2 linked regions of the Zobellia nedashkovskayae genome follow. The protein of the gene in region 1 interacts with the protein of each later gene in a pairwise test. Links are inferred from orthologs where the notes say so. Each region holds a gene or a part of one and is shown on either strand. Other genes may lie near its edges.

What was found.
Region 2: the proteins of odhB (region 1) and lpdA interact in binary tests that used the Escherichia coli proteins (3 or more experiments, as listed by UniProt). The link is inferred for Zobellia nedashkovskayae from one-to-one orthologs.

Annotation. Positions count from the first base shown.
Region 1 is NZ_JADDXR010000002.1:740,883-751,235, reverse strand. What follows is about bases 2,525-5,451. They hold odhB (2-oxoglutarate dehydrogenase complex dihydrolipoyllysine-residue succinyltransferase), read left to right. Parts: upstream 2,525-3,339; coding sequence 3,340-4,563; downstream 4,564-5,451. Other genes in these bases: IWB64_RS03190 (TatD family hydrolase), read left to right, coding at 5,157-5,451; IWB64_RS03195 (retropepsin-like aspartic protease family protein), read right to left, coding at 4,679-5,119; IWB64_RS03205 (2-oxoglutarate dehydrogenase E1 component), read left to right, coding at 2,525-3,292. Also shown: IWB64_RS03210 (alpha-ketoglutarate decarboxylase), read right to left, coding at 1-381; more of IWB64_RS03205, read left to right, coding at 479-2,524; more of IWB64_RS03190, read left to right, coding at 5,452-5,924; IWB64_RS03185 (asparaginase), read left to right, coding at 5,976-7,010; IWB64_RS03175 (MotA/TolQ/ExbB proton channel family protein), read left to right, coding at 7,451-8,197; IWB64_RS03170 (hypothetical protein), read left to right, coding at 8,222-8,662; IWB64_RS03165 (ExbD/TolR family protein), read left to right, coding at 8,678-9,304; IWB64_RS03160 (ExbD/TolR family protein), read left to right, coding at 9,328-9,810; IWB64_RS03155 (porin family protein), read left to right, coding at 9,886-10,353. UniProt on the Escherichia coli protein: E2 component of the 2-oxoglutarate dehydrogenase (OGDH) complex which catalyzes the second step in the conversion of 2-oxoglutarate to succinyl-CoA and CO(2).
Region 2 is NZ_JADDXR010000002.1:3,617,068-3,627,377, forward strand. The notes cover bases 4,828-7,711. They hold lpdA (dihydrolipoyl dehydrogenase), read left to right. Parts: upstream 4,828-5,508; coding sequence 5,509-6,915; downstream 6,916-7,711. Other genes in these bases: nhaC (Na+/H+ antiporter NhaC), read right to left, coding at 4,828-5,376; IWB64_RS14745 (CDGSH iron-sulfur domain-containing protein), read right to left, coding at 6,974-7,204; IWB64_RS14750 (acyltransferase family protein), read right to left, coding at 7,471-7,711. Outside these bases: IWB64_RS14705 (LTA synthase family protein), read right to left, coding at 1-1,222; IWB64_RS14710 (diacylglycerol kinase), read right to left, coding at 1,282-1,650; tpx (thiol peroxidase), read right to left, coding at 1,643-2,149; IWB64_RS14720 (DUF6952 family protein), read right to left, coding at 2,338-2,595; IWB64_RS14725 (thioredoxin family protein), read right to left, coding at 2,576-2,890; IWB64_RS14730 (peroxiredoxin), read right to left, coding at 2,998-3,642; more of nhaC, read right to left, coding at 3,874-4,827; more of IWB64_RS14750, read right to left, coding at 7,712-8,655; IWB64_RS14755 (NADPH-dependent FMN reductase), read left to right, coding at 8,869-9,402; IWB64_RS14760 (anthranilate synthase component I family protein), read left to right, coding at 9,415-10,310. UniProt on the Escherichia coli protein: Lipoamide dehydrogenase is a component of the glycine cleavage system as well as of the alpha-ketoacid dehydrogenase complexes.

The sequences.
Region 1 (10,353 bases):
AGATAAATCATTGAAACCAAGAGTTTGATTGATGCGTAATTGTTCTAATTCTGCAGAAATTTGTAAAAAATGTATGGGGTTGTAGAGCGAAATAATGCTTCCGCCATAGGCATAACGTTTACTGTCGTCATATTTGGCATAATTAAAAGTAAGACTTACACCACTTGAAAATTGCTCACTAAATTGATAGATAGCACTAGGTGACACTGAAGCATTAAAACCTCCATTGTTGAGTCCAAAGCCTAGTCCTCCGCCAAACCGTACCTTATTCCAAAAATCGGAGGGGGTAGAAGTGTTTTGTGCGGAACAATTTAATGCGAAAACGATAAGAAATAACACTAAAAAAGTGCTTTTGGAGAACTTATAAAGTTTTTTAATCATTATCTTTATTTTTTCAATATTGCGTACTAAGATACGTCCCACAAATGGGAATTATTGTATTTTTGTACCCATTTATTTGCATGACAGAGAATTTTCTATGGATAAATATTCTTTTCTAAATACCGCTCATACCTCTTTTTTTTCAGAGTTATACGACAAATATCTTATTAACCCCGATAGTGTAGAGCCTAGTTGGCGAGCCTTTTTTCAAGGTTATGATTTCGGAACCGAGACCGCTCTTGATGAGTTAGATGTTGAGGGTTTCGTAGCTCAAAACGGCACTCAAAATTCTATGGGTCAGCAGATGCCAGAGTCACTCCAAAAGGAGTTTCAGGTTATTCGGCTTATTGATGGTTACCGTAGCAGAGGTCATTTGTTTACAAAAACAAACCCAGTTCGCGAACGTAGAAAATACGAGCCATCATTGGATATTGAAAATTTTGGACTTTCACAAGGAGACCTAAGTACTGTTTTTAATGCAGGCGAAGTTGTTGGCATTGGGGTGTGTACTTTAAAAGAAATTATAGACCATTTGCAACACGCTTATTGCGATGCTATTGGTGTTGAATATATGTACATCCGTAAACCGGAACGCATACAATGGATTCAGGATTGGTTAAACGTTAATGCTAACCACCCTAAATTTGACGCTGAACATAAAAGGCGTATTCTTAGAAAGTTAAATCAAGCGGTTTCGTTTGAAGGCTTTTTGCATACTAAATATGTGGGTCAGAAAAGATTTTCATTAGAAGGAAACGAATCACTAATACCTGCGTTAGATGCTGTTGTAGAGCGTGCTGCCGAGCTAGGCGTGGAGCAGTTTGTCATGGGTATGGCACATAGAGGGAGACTTAATGTGCTTACTAATATTTTTGGAAAAGCGGCAAAGGATATCTTTAGCGAGTTTGACGGGAAGGATTATGAACAAGAGATTTTTGATGGTGATGTAAAATATCATTTAGGTTGGACGTCTGATCGTAAAACCGATAATGGTAAAAAAATAAAAATGAATATTGCTCCTAACCCTTCTCACTTAGAAACGGTTGGTGCGGTAGTAGAAGGTATAGCTCGTGCTAAGCAGGACGCCCATTTTCCTGATGATTTTTCAAAAGTACTACCTATAGTTGTACATGGTGATGCGGCTATTGCTGGTCAAGGTCTTATATATGAATTGGTTCAAATGGCTAATCTTGATGGCTATAAAACAAATGGAACTATACATATAGTGGTAAATAACCAAATTGGTTTTACTACAAATTATTTAGATGCTCGTACATCTACTTATTGTACAGATGTTGGGAAAGTAACTTTGAGTCCGGTATTACACGTAAATTCTGATGATGCAGAAGCTGTAGTACATGCGTCGCTTTTTGCCTTGGAGTATCGTATGCGTTTCAATAGAGATGTATTTATCGATTTATTGGGGTATAGAAAATATGGTCATAACGAAGGTGATGAGCCTCGCTTTACGCAACCAAAATTGTATAAGGCCATAGCTAAACATCAAAATCCGCGTGATATTTATGCGGAGAAATTGTTGGCAGAAGGAGTTATTGAAAAAGACTATGTAAAAGGGTTAGAAGAAGAGTACAAGGCTTCTTTGGAAGAAGAATTGGTAGATTCTCGTAAAGAAGATAAAACGGAGATAACTCCTTTTATGGCGGATGAATGGAAAGGCTTTGCCAACGTTCGTGAGTGGGAAATGATGGAGAAAGTAGATACCACTTTCGATAAAAAAGAACTTACCAAAATTGCCAAGGTCATTACGGAGCTTCCAAAAGATAAAAAGTTCTTGCGTAAGGTTGATAAGCTGATAAGAGATCGCAAGAAAATGTTCTTCGAGTCTGATAAGTTAGACTGGGCTATGGGTGAATTGTTGGCCTATGGTACATTATTGCAAGAAGGTTATGCGGTTCGTATGTCAGGTCAAGATGTGGAGCGTGGTACGTTTTCTCACAGACATGCCGTAATGAAGGTTGAAGAAAGTGAAGAAGAAGTAATCTTGTTAAATCATATTAGTGATAAGCAAGCTAAATTTCAGATATATAACTCATTATTGTCTGAGTATGGTGTAGTAGGTTTTGATTATGGTTATGCCATGGCCAGTCCTAATACATTAACGATTTGGGAAGCACAGTTTGGTGATTTTAGTAATGGTGCCCAAATTATGATTGATCAGTATATTTCGGCTGCTGAGGATAAATGGAAATTACAAAACGGTTTGGTGATGTTACTTCCACATGGTTATGAAGGACAAGGAGCAGAACATTCTTCTGCTCGTATGGAGAGATACTTACAGCTTTGTGCAAGAGACAATATGTATATTGCCGATGTTTCTACGCCAGCGCAGATGTTCCATATTCTTAGAAGGCAAATGAAAGTAAATTTTAGAAAGCCACTAATTATTTTCACGCCAAAAAGTTTATTAAGACATCCAAAAGCGATGTCTACGGTAGATGAATTAGCGTCGGGAGGTTTTCAAGAAGTTATTGATGATACTTCTGTTACGGTAAGCAAAGTAAAATCTGTTGTATTCTGTACAGGTAAATTTTATTATGATTTGCTAGCGGTAAAAGAAGAACAGAAAAGAGATGATGTGGCCTTGGTTCGTGTAGAGCAATTGTTCCCGGTTCCTTCTGAAAAGATGAAAGCAGTTATTGCAAAATATAAAAAGGCCGACGATTTGGTCTGGGCTCAAGAAGAACCAAGAAATATGGGTGCTTGGAGTCATATGATGATGCATTTTAGTGATGCGAATAAATTTAGAGTAGTTTCAAGAAGGTTCTATGCTTCTCCAGCTGCCGGTAGTTCTGTTCGTTCAAAAAATAGACATCAACAAGTAATCGATTATGTATTCGATAAGAGTAAGGATAATATGTCAAAACCAATGCCTAAACCAAGTAAAGGTTAAGGATTGGTTGTTCAAATAGTTAAGATAACACAGCAAATAAGTATAGCATGATATTAGAAATGAAAGTCCCATCTCCGGGCGAATCTATCACCGAAGTAGAAATTGCGGATTGGTTGGTTGAGGATGGTGATTACGTTGAAAAAGACCAGGCCATTGCCGAGGTAGATTCAGATAAGGCTACATTAGAACTTCCTGCTGAGGAAAGCGGAATAATTACATTGAAAGCTGAGGTAGGTGATGCTGTTGCCGTTGGTGCCGTAGTTTGTTTGATTGATACTGACGCAGCTAAACCGGCTGGTGACAGTGCTGAAAAAGATGTGGCGGAACAGAAGAAAAGTGAGCCTAAGAAAGAAGAGGCTAAAGCACCACAACCTGTTCAGGCTAAAGAAACTTACGCTTCTGGTGTAGCTTCTCCTGCTGCTAAAAAAATATTAAGTGAAAAAGGCATCGATTCTTCTGCTGTAAAAGGAAGTGGAAAAGATGGTAGAATCACTAAAAACGATGCTGTAACTGCTGTTCCTTCAATGGGTACACCTACAGGAGGAAATAGAGGGGAGTCCCGTTCAAAACTATCTATGTTGCGTAGAAAAGTTGCAGAGCGTTTGGTATCCGCTAAGAATGAAACTGCTATGCTTACGACTTTTAACGAAGTTGATATGTCGGCTATTTTTGAACTTAGAAATAAGTATAAAGAAGATTTTAAAGCTAAGCACGGTGTTGGTTTAGGTTTCATGTCTTTTTTTACTAGAGCTGTAGTGCGTGCATTAGAAATGTATCCATCAGTGAATTCTATGATAGATGGTAAGGAAATGATTTCTTATGATTTCTGTGATATCAGTATTGCCGTTTCTGGACCAAAAGGATTAATGGTACCTGTTATTAGAAATGCAGAAAACTTAACTTTCAGAGGTGTTGAAGCAGAGGTGAAGAGATTAGCTATTCGTGCTCGTGAAGGTGAGATTACTGTTGATGAAATGACCGGAGGTACATTTACGATCACCAATGGAGGTGTTTTTGGGTCTATGTTATCCACACCAATTATCAACCCACCTCAAAGTGCTATTTTAGGCATGCACAATATAGTAGAAAGACCCATCGCTAGAGATGGAGCTATCGCTATTGCGCCTATTATGTATGTGGCCGTGTCTTATGATCACCGTATTATTGATGGTAAGGAATCAGTAGGGTTCTTGGTAGCTATAAAAGAAGCATTAGAAAATCCAGAAGAATTATTGATGGATGGTAATGTAAAAAGAGCTTTAGAGATGTAGAATTACAACTCTTTAAAATACGGCCCCAAAGATTTTTAGCGTAGTTGCACTAAAATCTTTGGGGCTTTTTTATGGGGTATATTAATAGGATACGACCTTTGGAGTTCTGCAGGAACTACATTTTAAGGTAAACGCAATACTTGTCATAGTCAATAACTGCTTTTGCTTTTTTTAATACATCGGCGCCTATGATGCCGTCAACTGGCAAAGTATTATGAGCGGTAAGGGCTTGATTTACGTGAACAAGGTCAAAAAGTACGATTTTCAATTTTTTCTTCTTCCAATTGCCAATTTTAATCTTGTTTTTCGTGGATATTAAAGTTTCCATGTCAGTGGCTCCCGCTCCAGCAGCTTTTATTTCTGAAACTTCTGAAGCCAGTCCAAATTGCTCTATTTTATCAATTCCGATACAGGTGTTAGATGCTCCGGTATCTAAAATAAATCGTCCGGGAACACCATTTATTTTGGCTGATATTTCAAAATGATCTGTTTGAGTAAGTTTTAGGGGGATTTGGGTATATTTTTTTTTCCAAAGAAATTTTTTCAGAGAAGACATGTATTCTTTTTATCAAAGATAAGGCTATTTTTGCAGCATGATATTAACAGATACCCATACCCATTTATACAGTGAAGCCTTTGATGAAGATAGGGCAGCGGCCATTGAGAGGGCAATAGCTCTTGGTGTTAAGCGGTTTTTCATTCCAGCTATAGATTCAACTTATACGGAATCTATGTTTGATTTAGAGAAGTCTTTTCGGGACAATATTTTTTTAATGATGGGCTTGCATCCTACGCATGTAAAAGAAAATTATAAAGAGGAATTGAGGCATGTAAAAGAGATGCTTGAGCAGCGAAAATTTTATGCTGTAGGTGAAATTGGCATTGATCTATATTGGGACAAAACTTTTTTGAAAGAGCAGCAGGAAGCCTTTCGTGCGCAGATACAGTTGGCTAAAAAGTACAAATTACCTATAGTTATTCATTGTCGTGATGCTTTTGATGAAGTATTTGAGGTTTTGGAAAGTGAAAAGGGAGCCGATTTGTTCGGTATTTTTCATTGTTTCACTGGTGATGTTGAACAAGCAAAAAAAGCGATATCTTATAACATGAAACTTGGTATTGGGGGTGTTGTTACATTTAAGAATGGAAAAATAGATAAATTCTTAGCGGAAATTCCAATAGAAAATATTGTTCTTGAGACGGATTCACCTTATTTAGCACCAGTTCCTTACCGTGGAAAACGAAATGAAAGTGCATATCTTGTAAATGTTGCAGAGAAACTTGCAGATATTTATGATATTTCTGCTGAGGCTGTAGCGGATTACACTACGATGAATTCAAAGAAAGTATTTGGAATTTAAAAACGCTCAGTTGCACTCAATTATTTTAGTAAAAAATTAAACATTCTAGGTTTGACAGATAAAAGTAGCATCCTTTTAATATATACCGGCGGTACTATAGGTATGGTCAAAGATTATGAATCTGGCGCGTTAAAGGCTTTTAATTTTGATAAACTGCTTAAAAATATACCGGAGCTTAAGCTGTTGGATTGTCATATTAATTCGGTTTCTTTTGATGTGCCAATAGATTCGTCTAATATGAATCCTGCGCATTGGGCTGAAATAGCAACTATTATTGAAGAAAATTATGATACTCATGATGGTTTTGTTGTATTACATGGCAGTGATACAATGAGTTATACGGCATCTGCTTTAAGTTTTATGCTAGAAAATTTAGGGAAACCCGTTATTTTTACCGGTTCTCAATTGCCTATTGGGGATTTGCGAACAGATGCAAAGGAAAATCTTATTACCTCAATTCAGATTGCTGCTTTGCAGCATAATAAAAAACCTGTGGTGCAAGAGGTAGGCCTCTATTTTGAGTATAAATTGTATCGTGCCAATCGTACTACAAAAATTAATGCGGAGCACTTTCAGGCATTTGCCTCACTTAATTATCCTGAATTAATAGAGTCTGGGGTATACTTAAAGGTTAGTGAAGAATATTTGTTACCTTATGTGAAGCGTAAAAAGTTCAAAGCACATAAACATATGGATACCAATGTGGCTATCCTGAAGTTGTTTCCCGGTATTGGTCCGGCTGTTTTGCAAGGTGTAGTCAGTATTCCGGGTTTAAAAGGACTTATTTTGGAAACATATGGTGCAGGAAATGCTCCAAATGAGCCTTGGATGATCAATATTCTCAGAAAGGCAAAAGAAAATAACATTCATATTATTAATGTTACGCAATGTTCAGGAGGCAGCGTTTCTATGGGTCGCTATGAAACCAGTAAGCAGTTAGAAGAATTGCAAGTAATTAATGGTAAAGACATTACGACTGAGGCTGCTGTTGCTAAGTTAATGTATCTTCTGGGTAATAATGTTTCGGTCAAATTGTTTAAAAGTATATTTGAGACTTCACTACGTGGTGAAATTCAAGAAAATTAGCAGTTTTAATTTCATCAACTAACATTTTTTTTGTTATTTGGCCACCCCGTAAAAAAGGTGATCTTGTTTAGTTAGTTTATTGTTTAAACTAAAGGATAAGTGAAATTTAGAGAGGTGGCCGAGTGGTCGAAGGCGCACGCCTGGAAAGTGTGTATACACCAAAAGTGTATCGAGGGTTCGAATCCCTTCCTCTCTGCAGAACAAAAAGATTTTTCAGTATTAATTAGTTTAGACTGGAAATATTTGTAAGTTTAGTTTTTATATGCAAAATAGAAGTCTGTGCTTGATTATGTCAGGCAGAGGCACTGGTGTAACAGCCCGTTTCGATGTCATGACCCCTATTTGGGCCCCACTTCTCCGATGCAACGAAGTTTTACTTTTTTTATTGTGATTTTTTTTTATCTTTAACCCTATTAAATAACTAATTTAAGTTTGAACAAATGAAAAAATTATCCTCTATCCTAGCCGTGGGCGGGTTGTTTGTAATGAGTACAAATACTGTTAACGCAATGGCAACTACAGCAACAATGATGCAAGATGCACCTGCTGAAGCCGAAGTAGGTTTTACACAGATGTTGAAAGAAATGTTTATACAAGGTGGTGCCGGCTTTATGGGTATTGTTCTTTTGTGTTTGATTCTTGGTTTGGCAGTTGCAATTGAAAGAATTATTTATTTAAACATGGCAACCACTAATACTGGTAAGCTAAAACAACAAGTAGAAGATGCATTGGCCTCGGGTGGTGTTGAAGCTGCTAAAGAAGTTTGTAGAAATACAAAAGGTCCTGTTGCTTCTATATACTATCAAGGTTTGGATAGAGCAGGAGAAAGTATCGAATCTGCTGAGAAAGCTGTTGTAGCTTATGGTGGTGTTCAAATGGGTCAATTAGAGAAGAACGTTTCTTGGTTAGGCTTATTTATTGCTGTTGCGCCTATGCTTGGTTTCATGGGTACGGTAATTGGTATGATTCAGGCCTTCCAAAAGATTAGTGCTGTTGGTAACCTTAGTGCATCTCTTATTGCAGGTGATATCCAGGTTGCATTATTAACAACTGTATTTGGTCTTATTACTGCTATTATCCTTCAAATCTTTTATAATTACATCATTGCTAAAATTGATAGCATTGTTAATGATATGGAAGACTCTTCTATCGTTTTGATAGATATGTTGGTGGATCACAAAAAATAAGTCGCACACATAATACCTTAAATTATGCACAAAATTGTAAAGATTATTTTGGTTGTTGTGGGCTTAATAGGCGCTGCCTTGTGGTTCATGCTTCCAGAGGCTGAAATGCCGGCTGCTGAGGCAGCCAATAATGGGGCTCTTAATGCAATGTTCGCTATTACATGGTTGCTTTTAGGCGTAGCTGTAGTTTTTAGTGTGGCGTTTGCCCTCAAGAACCTTTTGTCAAATCCTGCGAATTTAAAGAAAAGTCTTTTTATACTAGTTGGTTTTCTTTTAGTTGTCGGAATTGGTTTTGTTATGGCTAGCGGTACAGATGTTAGTATCGAAGAAATGGCAAAAAGAGGCATAGAAACCGATGAATCTGAAATTAAGAAAATCGGTGCTGGTCTAAATGTATTTTTCATATTGACTCTTGTAGCTGTAGGAGCTATGCTTGCGGGTGGTGTGAAAAAAATGATTAAATAAATAAAGAACTAAATTATGTCTAGAAGAGGAGGACCAGCAGAGGTAAACGCCGGATCAATGGCAGACATAGCATTCTTGCTACTTATATTTTTCTTGGTCACAACGACCATTGAGACTGATGCAGGTTTAGATCGTATGTTGCCACCTATTGAGCCGCCTACGGAAGAACCGCCAGTTATTAAGCAGAAGAATATATTTACGGTTAATATTAACCGTAATGGTCAGTTGTTAGTTGAAGACGAGCTTATCGATATCAAAAAGTTACGAGAGAAGGCTATGGCTTTCTTGGATAACGGAGGAGCCCCATCAGGTTCTGCAGATTACTGTAGCTACTGTAAAGGTAAAAGACTGTCCGAGTCATCTGACAATCCAGCAAAGGCTATTATATCTTTGAAGAACGATCGTGAAACAAAGTATAGTACTTATATTACAGTTCAGAATGAATTGGTAGGTGCTTACAACGACCTTAGAAATCGTGAAGCACAGCGTTTGTATAAGAGAAACTTTACTGATATGGAAGCAGAATATCTTAATCCTGAGACCGAACCTAGTAGAAAAGAGGATCTCAAAGAAAAGGTTAAGCGGATTCAAGAGTTGTTTCCACAGAAGTTGTCAGAAGCTGAGACAGGTACAAGTAATTAATAAGAGCTAAAACAGAATATAATATGTCAAAGTTTGCAAAGAAAAAGGATGCCGGTTTACCAGCTGTGAACACTGCATCGTTACCTGATATTGTATTTATGCTTTTATTCTTCTTTATGACCGTAACGGTTATGAAAGATAGCTCTTTGAAAGTAGAGAATACTTTGCCAAATGCTAGTGAGACCAAGAAATTGGAAAAGAAGGATAGGGTTATATACATTTATGTTGGGCAACCAACTTCACAGTATAAAGCTCAATTTGGAGAAGAAGCTAGAATTCAATTGAATGACAAATTTTCATCTCCTAACGAAGTTGGTGATTACATTTTATCTGAAAGAGCAAAGAAGCCGCAGGAAATTCAAAACGTTTTGACTACAGCTTTAAAAGTAGATAGGAATGCGAATATGGGATTGATATCCGATATTAAGTTGCAGTTAAGAGAAGTAAATGCACTTAAAGTCAATTATACGACTTATGATGGTGATGCTTTCAATAACTTGCAGTAGTAGTTCTTAAACTTGTAAGTACAAGCGCCTCGGAATTTTTTCCGAGGCGCTTTTTATTTGCTTAATTTTGACTTTATGATGCGTTATTTATGTGGATTACTTTTTTTGTGCTGTACAGGTGCAGTTGCTCAGTCTGGTATTGATTCAACGAATGTTGACTCCAAGTACTTAGAGGATCAGTTCTATATTGGAATCACTTATAACTTTCTTCTAAATCAACCCGAGGGTGTAAGCCAACGTAATCTTTCCTATGGTCTACAGGCAGGTTTTATAAAAGATATTCCATTAAATCAAAGCCGGACTACCGCTATGGGTATTGGTGTAGGTTACGGTGTATATTCTTATTACTCCAATCTTATGGCAGAGGAGACATCCTCCGGTAATTTATATAGTATTCTTGAAGATGATGATTTCAATAGGAATAAGGTAGAAACACATATGCTAGAGGTTCCTTTTGAATTGCGTTGGAGAAACTCTACGGCATCTGAGTATAAATTTTGGAGATTATACGCCGGAATGAAATTGGGTTACGTATTTGGAGGG
Region 2 (10,310 bases), 2.9 Mb from region 1 along the record:
CATCAAAATCATCATCATTATTGTATTCCGTCTTACCATAATAGTGGTCGTAGCCAAGAACATTTCCAAAGCCTAAAAACCCCATAGAACCGTTGGGCGCACCGTGAAAGAAAGAAGTGTCATACCCCATGCCGTTTACGGCAGAAATAATAGATTCTATTTTTTTATTGGCATAAGGAGTAGAGGTATAAGCTGTTTTAAAAGAAGGTATACCTGCCAGTATGGAAGACATGGCATGAATGGACTTTCTTCCGTTAGAAAAAGCATTTGGGAAAATTAAACTGTGCTGGGCGAGTGAATCAATAAACGGAGTGTAACCCACGTAGTCTTTAATATTCATCTCTTTATTAAAGCTGCCTAAATACTCACGCCCAAAACTTTCTATAATAATAAGAACCACATTGGGTTTATTATCAACAGTATCATTATACTGTTTAATAGGGTGGAAAGTAGAATCAATAACTGCTTGGGGTACACCGCTACGTCTTTTAAAACCAGAGGATTTTATGGTTCTAATAAATGCGAAAGGCGTATTAAGGACGATGTTGGCTTGTTCAGGAGTTTTTACATGCCTACTGGCATCCACCATATTAATTGGACGCGTACTATGGCTAAAATCACCACGAATACCACCTATAGTAAGTAATCCTGTTAATAACAGTGCAACAACTGAACTTGTGAAATACGGTATTTTTTTAGGATATGATATATTCTTTACGGCAACTAATTTGTAAAGTTTTACCCAAATAAAAGCACAAATAATAAATATTAGAAATACATGCCAATAATCCAATATGAAGGATATAAGCAGTGCTTCTTTGTTTTCTTCATTTTCTAAAGATTCAAAAGATGCAAAAGTACTTCTGGTAAAGGTGTAGTTGTAATAGATGAAGTCAACAAAGTTGGTAGCGAATGCAATTAGGTTCGTTATCAAGTAAATCCACATGAGAATTTTTTGATACATCTTAGTGGTGTTGATCCACAAGGGTAAAATACTAAGCGCTATAAACAGAAGATTAATATAGAGAATAGCTGTGGTGTCAAAACTAAGGCCCCAAAAACTAAGTGCCAAAAAATCTATTACACTGTCAACGTTGAATAAATTTTTGTTGTAAACAAAGAATAGAACTCTTGCCACAAAGTAAAAAATGTAAGCCAAAAATATGCGGTACAAGGTAACTGCATACTCGTTTAATCGATATATGTTCTTAGGGTTCAGCAAATGTTTTGTCTTTATTTCACGAAAAAAAGCCTGCCTTTGAGTATAGTTTGAAGGCCTGACTAGAAAATTTTTGGTAAATAGATAATACAGCCCACAATAGTAGCGCCAATTGAAACTAGCATTACCGCTCCGGCCGCTACATCTTTTATGAAACCTATTCTCTCGTCAAATTCTGGGTGAATGAAATCACATATTTTTTCGATAGCGGTATTGGCTCCTTCAATACCGACGACTAATGAAACGGCAAAGATTTGAAAAATCCACTCCGTGGTGGATATTTCATAATAAAATCCAGCAATGGTGACCACTATAGCCAAAAACACCTGGATTTTAATACTCGCTTCGGTCTTTATTAAAAGAAGGGCTCCACGCAAAGCGAAGCCCACACTTTTTATTCTATTTACGGCAAACGACTCTTCTTTAGGCATCGGCTAAAGCTTCTAGAGCTGCTTTGTAATTAGGCTCATCTACAGTTTCAGTAACTTGCTCAGAATAGATTACGTTACCAGACTCATTAAGAACGACTACAGATCTTGATAATAACGAAACTAAAGGTCCATCAGAAAAAGCAACTGCATACTCTTTTCCGAAACTACCGTCACGAAAATCAGATAACATTTCTACATTTTCAATACCTTCTGCACCACAAAAACGAGCTTGGGCAAATGGTAAATCTTTAGAAACACATAAAACTACAGTGTTATCTAATTCTGCAGCTTCTTTGTTGAATTGTCTAACAGATTGCGCACAAGTGCCTGTATCAACGCTAGGGAATATATTCAATACCACTCTCTTGCCTGAGTAATCAGAAAGAGATGCGGATGAAAGGTCATTTTTTGTTAATGTAAAATTAGGAGCTTTGCTTCCGTTTGCGGGTAGATTTCCTAATGTATGTATTTCGTTTCCTTTTAAGGTTACTGTTGCCATGATATGTTTAATTTAAATTGGACGTGAAATTATAAAATTATGAGCTAATTAAAGGTGCTCTAGAAAAGAAATATCCTTTTTAAAAATAGAAGTGACAAAACAAAAAAGTGAAACAACTTTATTGATTCGGTTAAAAATCAAAAGTTATCTCACTTTTCGATACCTAAGTAAAAGTTTTTTCCCTAGGTTTATTTGTCAATGGCGCCCATTACACGCTGCATGAATTCGTTCAAAGCCTCTTTTTGAGGTTTGCCTTCTTTTATGCCTTTCTGTACTTCAAGTGCACCGTACATATTAGATATGAGTTCACCAATAACGTCAAGTTCTTCATCTTTTAAAGAAGAGACTTCGGTTAGGGCTTCTAAAGTTTCAATGGTTTCAACAATATAATCTTCGTCGTTTTCCGCAATGAAATTGGTCAAATGTTTAATTACTGGAAGCTTCACTGATCAATTCTTTTAGAACATCATATTTGTTCGTTTGTACTTGATTTTTAAACTCTCCATTAGTAAAAGTAGCAAATGTAGGCAAGTTGTCTACGTTAGCTAATTTCCGGCTTTCGGGAAATTTCTCCGCATCGGCAATCACAAAAGTAAAGTCTTCGTGGGTTGATGCCTCTTTCTTAAATTTAGGCTTCATGATACGACAGTTACCGCACCATCCTGCAGAATACTGTACAATTACATTTTTTTTGTCTGCAATGATTTCTTGCAGATTGTCTTGTTCTAATTCCAATACCATAATCTATAGGTTTTAAAATTTATGAATATTATTCTTTAAAATGATACCGCTTGCATTTCGCTATTGCCCAATGCAAGCGGTTATCTTTTTGAATTTTTTATCTTGAATTAGTTAGCGTGTGATGAAAGGTACTCAGCAACACCATTTCTATCAGCGGTCATTGCATCTTTACCTTCTTCCCAGTTTGCAGGACAAACTTCACCTTTTTCTTGTACGTGCGTATAAGCATCAATCAAACGCAAATACTCATTTACGTTTCTGCCTAATGGCATATGGTTGATACCTTCGTGAAATACAGTACCCTCTTCATCAATAAGGTAAGTAGCACGGTAAGTTACATTATCACCTTCAACAGTAACAACGCCAGTTTCATCATTGTACTGCTCATTAGTAATATCAAGGATACCTAACGTAGAAGAAAGGTTACGATTGCTATCTGCCAATAGTGGGTAAGTGACACCTTCAATACCGCCATTATCTTTATCTGTGCTTAACCAAGCAAAGTGTACCTCTGCAGTATCACAAGATGCACCAATTACCAATGTATTTCTTTTTTCGAACTCACCTAAAGCAGCTTGAAAAGCGTGTAATTCAGTTGGACAAACAAAAGTAAAATCTTTAGGGTACCAGAAAAGAACAACTTTTTTGTTGTTTTTTTGAGCTTCTTCTAAAACGTTCAATTTGAATGTATCGCCTAAATCGTTCATCGCGTTCACACTCAGGTTTGGGAATTTTTTACCTACAAAAGCCATATTATTTATTTTTTAAAGTTTATTATCAATTTCAATACAAAATTACATTCAATATTGTCGTAGACCATATAATCGGTATTTAAAAAATTGATAGGAGAATAACTATTGTAGATGCTCCTTAGTACATCCACATTTTGTTGTTAAATCGATAAAAAGCGAACATGAAAATTGACTAATCCACAGTGTGGCGGCTAGGAATTTTGATATTCTTAATTAATAGTTTTGAGAAATTTAAATTTCTTTATGAGAAGAAGTATTTTTGGTGGTCAATTGCTTGATTTTAATGTGTAAGGCGGCAAAAATGAGGGTCATTATAGGGCTTAACCAGTTAAATACGGCGAACAATGCATATTCTGCCGTTCCTACTCCCAAAACACTACTGTGGTAGGCACCACAAGTGTTCCAAGGCACAAGAACGGAGGTTACCGTACCGGAATCCTCTAAGGTCCTGCTTAAGTTTTCTGGAGCTAAATTTCTATCTGCATAAGCTTTACTGAACATTTTTCCCGGAACTACAATAGCAAGATATTGATCAGAGGCCGTAATGTTTAAAGCTAAACAGCTTCCTACTGTACTTGCAAAAAGACCGAACGTAGTTTTTGCCATTTTCAACAATGATTTGGTAATGCGGTCCAGAGCTCCAATACCATCCATAATTCCGCCAAAAACCATGGCACATACAATAAGCCAAATAGTACCCATCATCCCGGCCATTCCTTTTGCAGAAAATAAATCGTTTAGCGCTAAATTATCTGTGGGTACCGAAGTTTGAACCGTTATGGCAGTTAGTATTCCTTCGTAACCTGATCTAAAAGTGAGTTCTTTAGCTTCGGTGATACCAGCTACGACATCAGGTTGAAAAATTAGAGCGAATACAGCTCCTAATAAAGTTCCTATTAATAAGGCGGCCAATGGAGGTGTTTTTTTAATAATAAGTACAACAACTACTATTGGTACAAGAAAAAGCCAAGGTGTAATTGTAAAAGCCGAATTAATAGAAGTTAAGATAGATTCTATATCTGCCGAGCCTTTTGTTTCTATGGTAAATCCTAAAATTATAAAGAATATTAAAGTAATGCTTATGGTAGGAACCGTAGTGTATAGCATGTATTTAATATGATCAAAAAGCTCACCACCTGCCATAGCGGGTGCTAAATTGGTAGTATCGCTAAGGGGAGAAAGTTTATCTCCAAAATAAGCACCGGACAATACTGCTCCAGCAGTCATGCCTAAAGATATGCCTAGCGCTTCGCCAATACCGATCAAAGCTATACCCACCGTGGCGGAAGTAGTCCAGCTACTACCTGTGGCAATAGATATAATGGCACATATAACAACACAGGCCGCAAGAAATATGGTAGGGTTTAAAACTTGAAGCCCGTAGTAAATCATTGCGGGAATGATGCCGCTAATTAACCATGAGCCTGCTAAAGCACCTACCATTAACAAAATAAGTAAAGCTCCAGTAGTAGATTTAAGGTTTTCTGCAACCTCGGCCATCATTTGCTTGTAAGGCACCTTGTTGAATGTCCCAACAATAGCAGCGACAGCGCCTCCTAGTAAAAGAATGAATTGGTTAGAGCCACTAAGTGCGTCGTCTCCAAAAACATAAACATTGTAGGCCAGCATAGCTACAAGGGCTATTACAGGGGTTAGTGCTTCCCAGATATTTAATTCTCTGTTTTTAACGATGTTTTCGTTTTCTCTGTGCTCCCCTGAATTTTTGCTTGTCATTAATTGCGGTTTAGCTATTGGGTAATATTACAATTTTGATAGGGTTTGTGCAACTTTTGTATAAATTGATAAAGGTGGGCTCAAACCGGAAAATAGTGTTAATTTTGTAAGATAAATTCAAAGAAAATTTTTATGAGTTCATACGATGTAGCCATTATTGGCTCAGGACCAGGAGGATATGTATCAGCAATTCGTTGTGCACAGTTGGGATTGAAAACGGCAATAATCGAAAAATACAGCACTTTAGGTGGAACATGTCTTAATGTGGGTTGTATACCTTCTAAGGCTTTATTGGATTCTTCCCATCATTACGAAGATGCCATCAAGCATTTTGCAGAACACGGAATTGATATTCCGGGCGAAATAAAGGTAAATCTAGAACAGATGATTGCTAGAAAAGCGGCTGTTGTAAAGCAGACGTGTGATGGAGTTAAGTTTTTGATGGACAAAAACAAAATAGAGGTTTTTGAAGGATTGGGTAGTTTTAAAGATGCTACGCATATCAACATCAAAAAGAACGATGGGAGTACAGAAACTATTGAAGCTAAGAATATTATAATAGCTACAGGAAGTAAGCCTTCATCATTGCCTTTCATTAAAATAGATAAAGAACGCATTATAACTTCTACTGAGGCTTTAACCTTAAAAGAGATACCAAAACATCTTATTATTATAGGTGGAGGAGTTATTGGTTTAGAGCTTGGACAGGTTTACAAACGCCTTGGTGCCGATGTTACTGTGGTTGAGTATATGGATCGTATCATCCCTACAATGGACGCTTCACTTTCTAAGGAACTGACTAAAGTTTTAAAGAAACAGAAGGTTAAATTTAACCTTTCTAGTAAAGTAAAATCTGTAGAAAGAAAAGGCAATGAAGTTATTGTTAAGGCCGATGATAAAAAAGGTAAAGAGATAGAGCTGAAAGGTGATTACTGCCTTGTTGCTGTAGGTAGAAAGCCTTATACTGATGGTTTGAATGTTGAATCTGCCGGTGTTAAATTGGATGCAAGAGGTAAAGTTGAGGTTAATGATCATTTACAAACGTCAACTTCAAATATCTACGCTATTGGAGACGTTGTTCGTGGCGCTATGTTAGCTCATAAGGCCGAAGAAGAAGGAACTATGGTTGCTGAGCAGTTAGCAGGTCAAAAACCGCATATTGATTATAACTTGATTCCAGGTGTAGTATACACGTGGCCAGAAGTTGCTTCTGTTGGTAAGACGGAAGAAGAATTGAAAGAAGCCGGTATTGAATATAAAGTTGGTCAATTTCCAATGCGTGCATTAGGTCGCTCTCGTGCTAGCATGGATTTAGACGGATTCGTAAAAATGTTAGCTGATAAGAAAACGGATGAAGTTTTAGGAGTTCACATGATTGGAGCTCGTAGTGCAGATTTAATCGCAGAAGCCGTTACTGCAATGGAATTCCGTGCATCTGCTGAAGATATCTCAAGAATGAGTCATGCACACCCCACTTTTGCTGAAGCGGTAAAAGAAGCGGCACTTGCCGCTACGGAAGATCGTGCGCTGCATATCTAGGCCTTAAAATAGTATTATAAAAAAAATCCCGTCTAATTAAGACGGGATTTTTTTTGTTTTAGTTGTTGTGACTTCCGTCGCAATAAGGAGGGTTGTTCGTTAGTTTGCAGGTGCAAATCCTAGCTTCTTTGTCTTCATCTACTTGAAAAACTAAAGAACCTGGTTTGCCATACTGTTTGTGGGAACCGTCACAAAAAACGTTTGTTTCCGAATGACCACAGGTGCACCATGCGTATCTTTTGTCTTTTTCTAATGCTACTTTAACGGGGGTAAACTTTTTATCACTCATGTTCGCTATCGCTTTATTTTTAGTTGAAAAGGCTAAAAATAAATGAATCCAGTGAATGGTTCATGTTTGAGTACTTATTTTGACTCAGTCCTAATAACAGGAATTGATCAAACCATTTACTTTTTGCAACCTAAAAAGACATAGGTGAAGGTTGTATGTATAGGTTTTGTTCAAATTTTAGTGATTACTAATTTCACGAAGTGTAAATATCCCGTATTCTGTAGGTAGGATTTTTATGTGATATTATTTTGCAATTGACTATTGGGTTAGTTTTTGGCCCGACTAACTTTTCTTAGTAATCTAAAAAACCGACTTTTTCCAATTTGAAAAATACCTAGAGAGAAAACCTCTATTTTGACGAACACAAATTTAACAGTGGTTGCAATTCTTAATTTTATGATTTCTTTATTGTCCTCATATTTAAGAGCGGAAAAGGTACATACAATCATAAAGATTAGAGCTCCCGGAATGGCAACGGCAGGAGTAAGGGAATGATGAAAAAACCGATACAGACCTAGTCCGGTGAAAGAACCATATAGAATCATAAAATGTACGATGTAGATGGAAAGCGTGCTCTGTCCCATTTTAAGTACTGTACTGTTTTTAAGCAAACCTCTTAGGAGCATAAAAACACTGAAAACAAGTAAAACATCACCTAATCTTATAATTAAGTAATTGTTAAAGTAAATATTCGCAAATAACTGTATTTCGGTCAATTGTGAAATGTATAAAAACAAATCAGATGAATAGGCAATGAGTGTGGCTCCGGTTATAGCGAAAAGTGGTATAGCAACAGTATATAGATGTTTAAAATTTTTGAATTTCGTAAAAACTACTGATAAGAATCCTCCAAATGCAGCATAACCAAACCATGGAATAATGGTAAAAACAGAACCATTGCTTTTAGTTAGGTAATTGGCAAATGCATCTGGTAAAAATGTAAAGCCCCAGTTTTTGTAACTAGGTTCAAAAAGAAATAATAAAACGGTAATGCTTAAGAGGGCTGTTGGAAAAAGAAACTTCTTTCGTTTTTGAGCGAGTAAGTATATACCAATAATGCCTAATAGAGAAAGGCCAATACAATGCAATACATCAACTAAATAAAAAGAATCGTAAATCTTACCTTGCAAGAGTCCAAAAAGGTCCATTCGCAACAGGTAGCCAATAAAAAGAAGCTCAAGGCCTCGTTTCACTCCTTTTTTAACCCTTGGGTTCTGCAGACCGGTTTTGTCTCCTTTAGTTAAAAGAAAGGTAAATATAAAGCCAGAAACCGTAAAGAATACGGGGGCTGTAATGCCTCTAAAGTATTTCCAAATAGAGAAAGCTACACTGCTGCCATCTCTAAAAGCAGTATCTAGAAGTCCATCTATAAAATGCCCTTGTAGCATCATAAGAATGGCCCATGCTCGCATGGCATCAATAAAGTATAGCCTTGTTGTCTTGTTTTCCACTGGTGATGATATCAAAAGTTGGCAAAAGCATCATTAAAACTCAAAACATTACACTTTAGTACGTATATCATACATCCTTTTAAGTGTGCTTAATAAAAATAACCATCTTATATACTTGTAATACAGTTAGTTTGGATGTTTTCGCTGCAAAATTAGCCAAAATACTCGCAATTCAACTCTATTTGCTATATTTTCGCTAAAACACATCTTGTTATGGCTTCAATATTGGCATTTGCTGGAAGTAATTCTTCTAAATCAATTAATTATCAATTGGTAAAACATACGGTTTCTCTTATTGAGGGGGATAAAATTCAATTATTGAACATGGCTAATTTCCCTTTTCCTATGTTTAGTGAGGACTACGAGAGAGAAAACGGCTATTCGAATTCATTGATAGAGCTCAAAAATGATATAGTTAAGGCAGATGGTATTATTATTTCTGTAAATGAGCATAATAGTGGGCCTTCAGCTTATTTTAAAAATTTAACCGATTGGTTATCACGTGTTGAGCGTAAATTTCTAGATGGTAAACCTGTGCTGTTAATGTCTACTTCCGGTGGGCAAAGAGGTGGTATAAGTGCTTTGGAAGCCACGGCAAATGTAATTCCACGATTTGGTGCTCAAGTAGCGGCAACTTTTTCTTTGCCTTATTTTCAAGAAAATTTTACAGTAGGAGAAGGAATCATCGATAAGGAGCTTGCTAAGGCTCATCGTGCTGCATTAGACCAATTTTTAAGTAAACTATAAAGCTTCCGCCACTTGCGTATTTCTGCTTCGTTTACTGTTTTTGATATTGGAAAGTTTAAAGAGGACCTATTGCTATGGGCGCAACAGTTTGAAGAGGTTGTTTGGTTAGATGGTAATGGACATAGCAATAAGTATGGCTCATTTGATGCTTTGTTGGCTGTAGATGCCTTAACGACCATTAAAACGGATAGTTATCAGGCTTTTGAAAAACTAAGAGAATTTCAAGGTCAGGCAAAAGACTATATTTTCGGGTATTTTTCCTATGACTTGAAGAACGATGTAGAGCAATTAACTTCAAAAAATCACGATGGACCAAATTTTGCTGAACTGTTCTTTTTTCAACCCAAGAAAATCATTAAAATAACCGGGAACACTGTGGTTTTTCAGTATTTGATGATGGTTGATGATGAAATTCAACCAGATTTTGACCTGATTTCAAATGAAGGTGATTTAAAAGAAGAGAAGGGTACGGTTACTGAAAATATTAAGATAAAACTTCGGATTTTTAAGGATGAATATTTCCGGCAGGTTAGAAAAATGTTATCCCATATTCATCGCGGTGATATCTATGAAGCTAATTTCTGCCAAGAATTCTATGCGGAAGACACGCAGATCAATCCATTTAAGACCTACCAGAAGCTAAATAAGATATCAGAAGCGCCGTTTGCTTCATTTCTTAGAGTATATGATAATTATTTGCTTTCTGCTTCTCCAGAGCGTTATTTACGCAAAGACGGTAGTAAGTTAATTTCTCAACCTATAAAAGGAACTGCAAAAAGAGCATCTGGGGTTGAGGAAGATGAAAAACTGATAGCAGCGCTTAAGCTGGACCCGAAAGAACGTGCTGAAAATATAATGATTGTTGATTTGGTTCGTAATGACTTATCCAAGGGGGCTTTGAAAGGCAG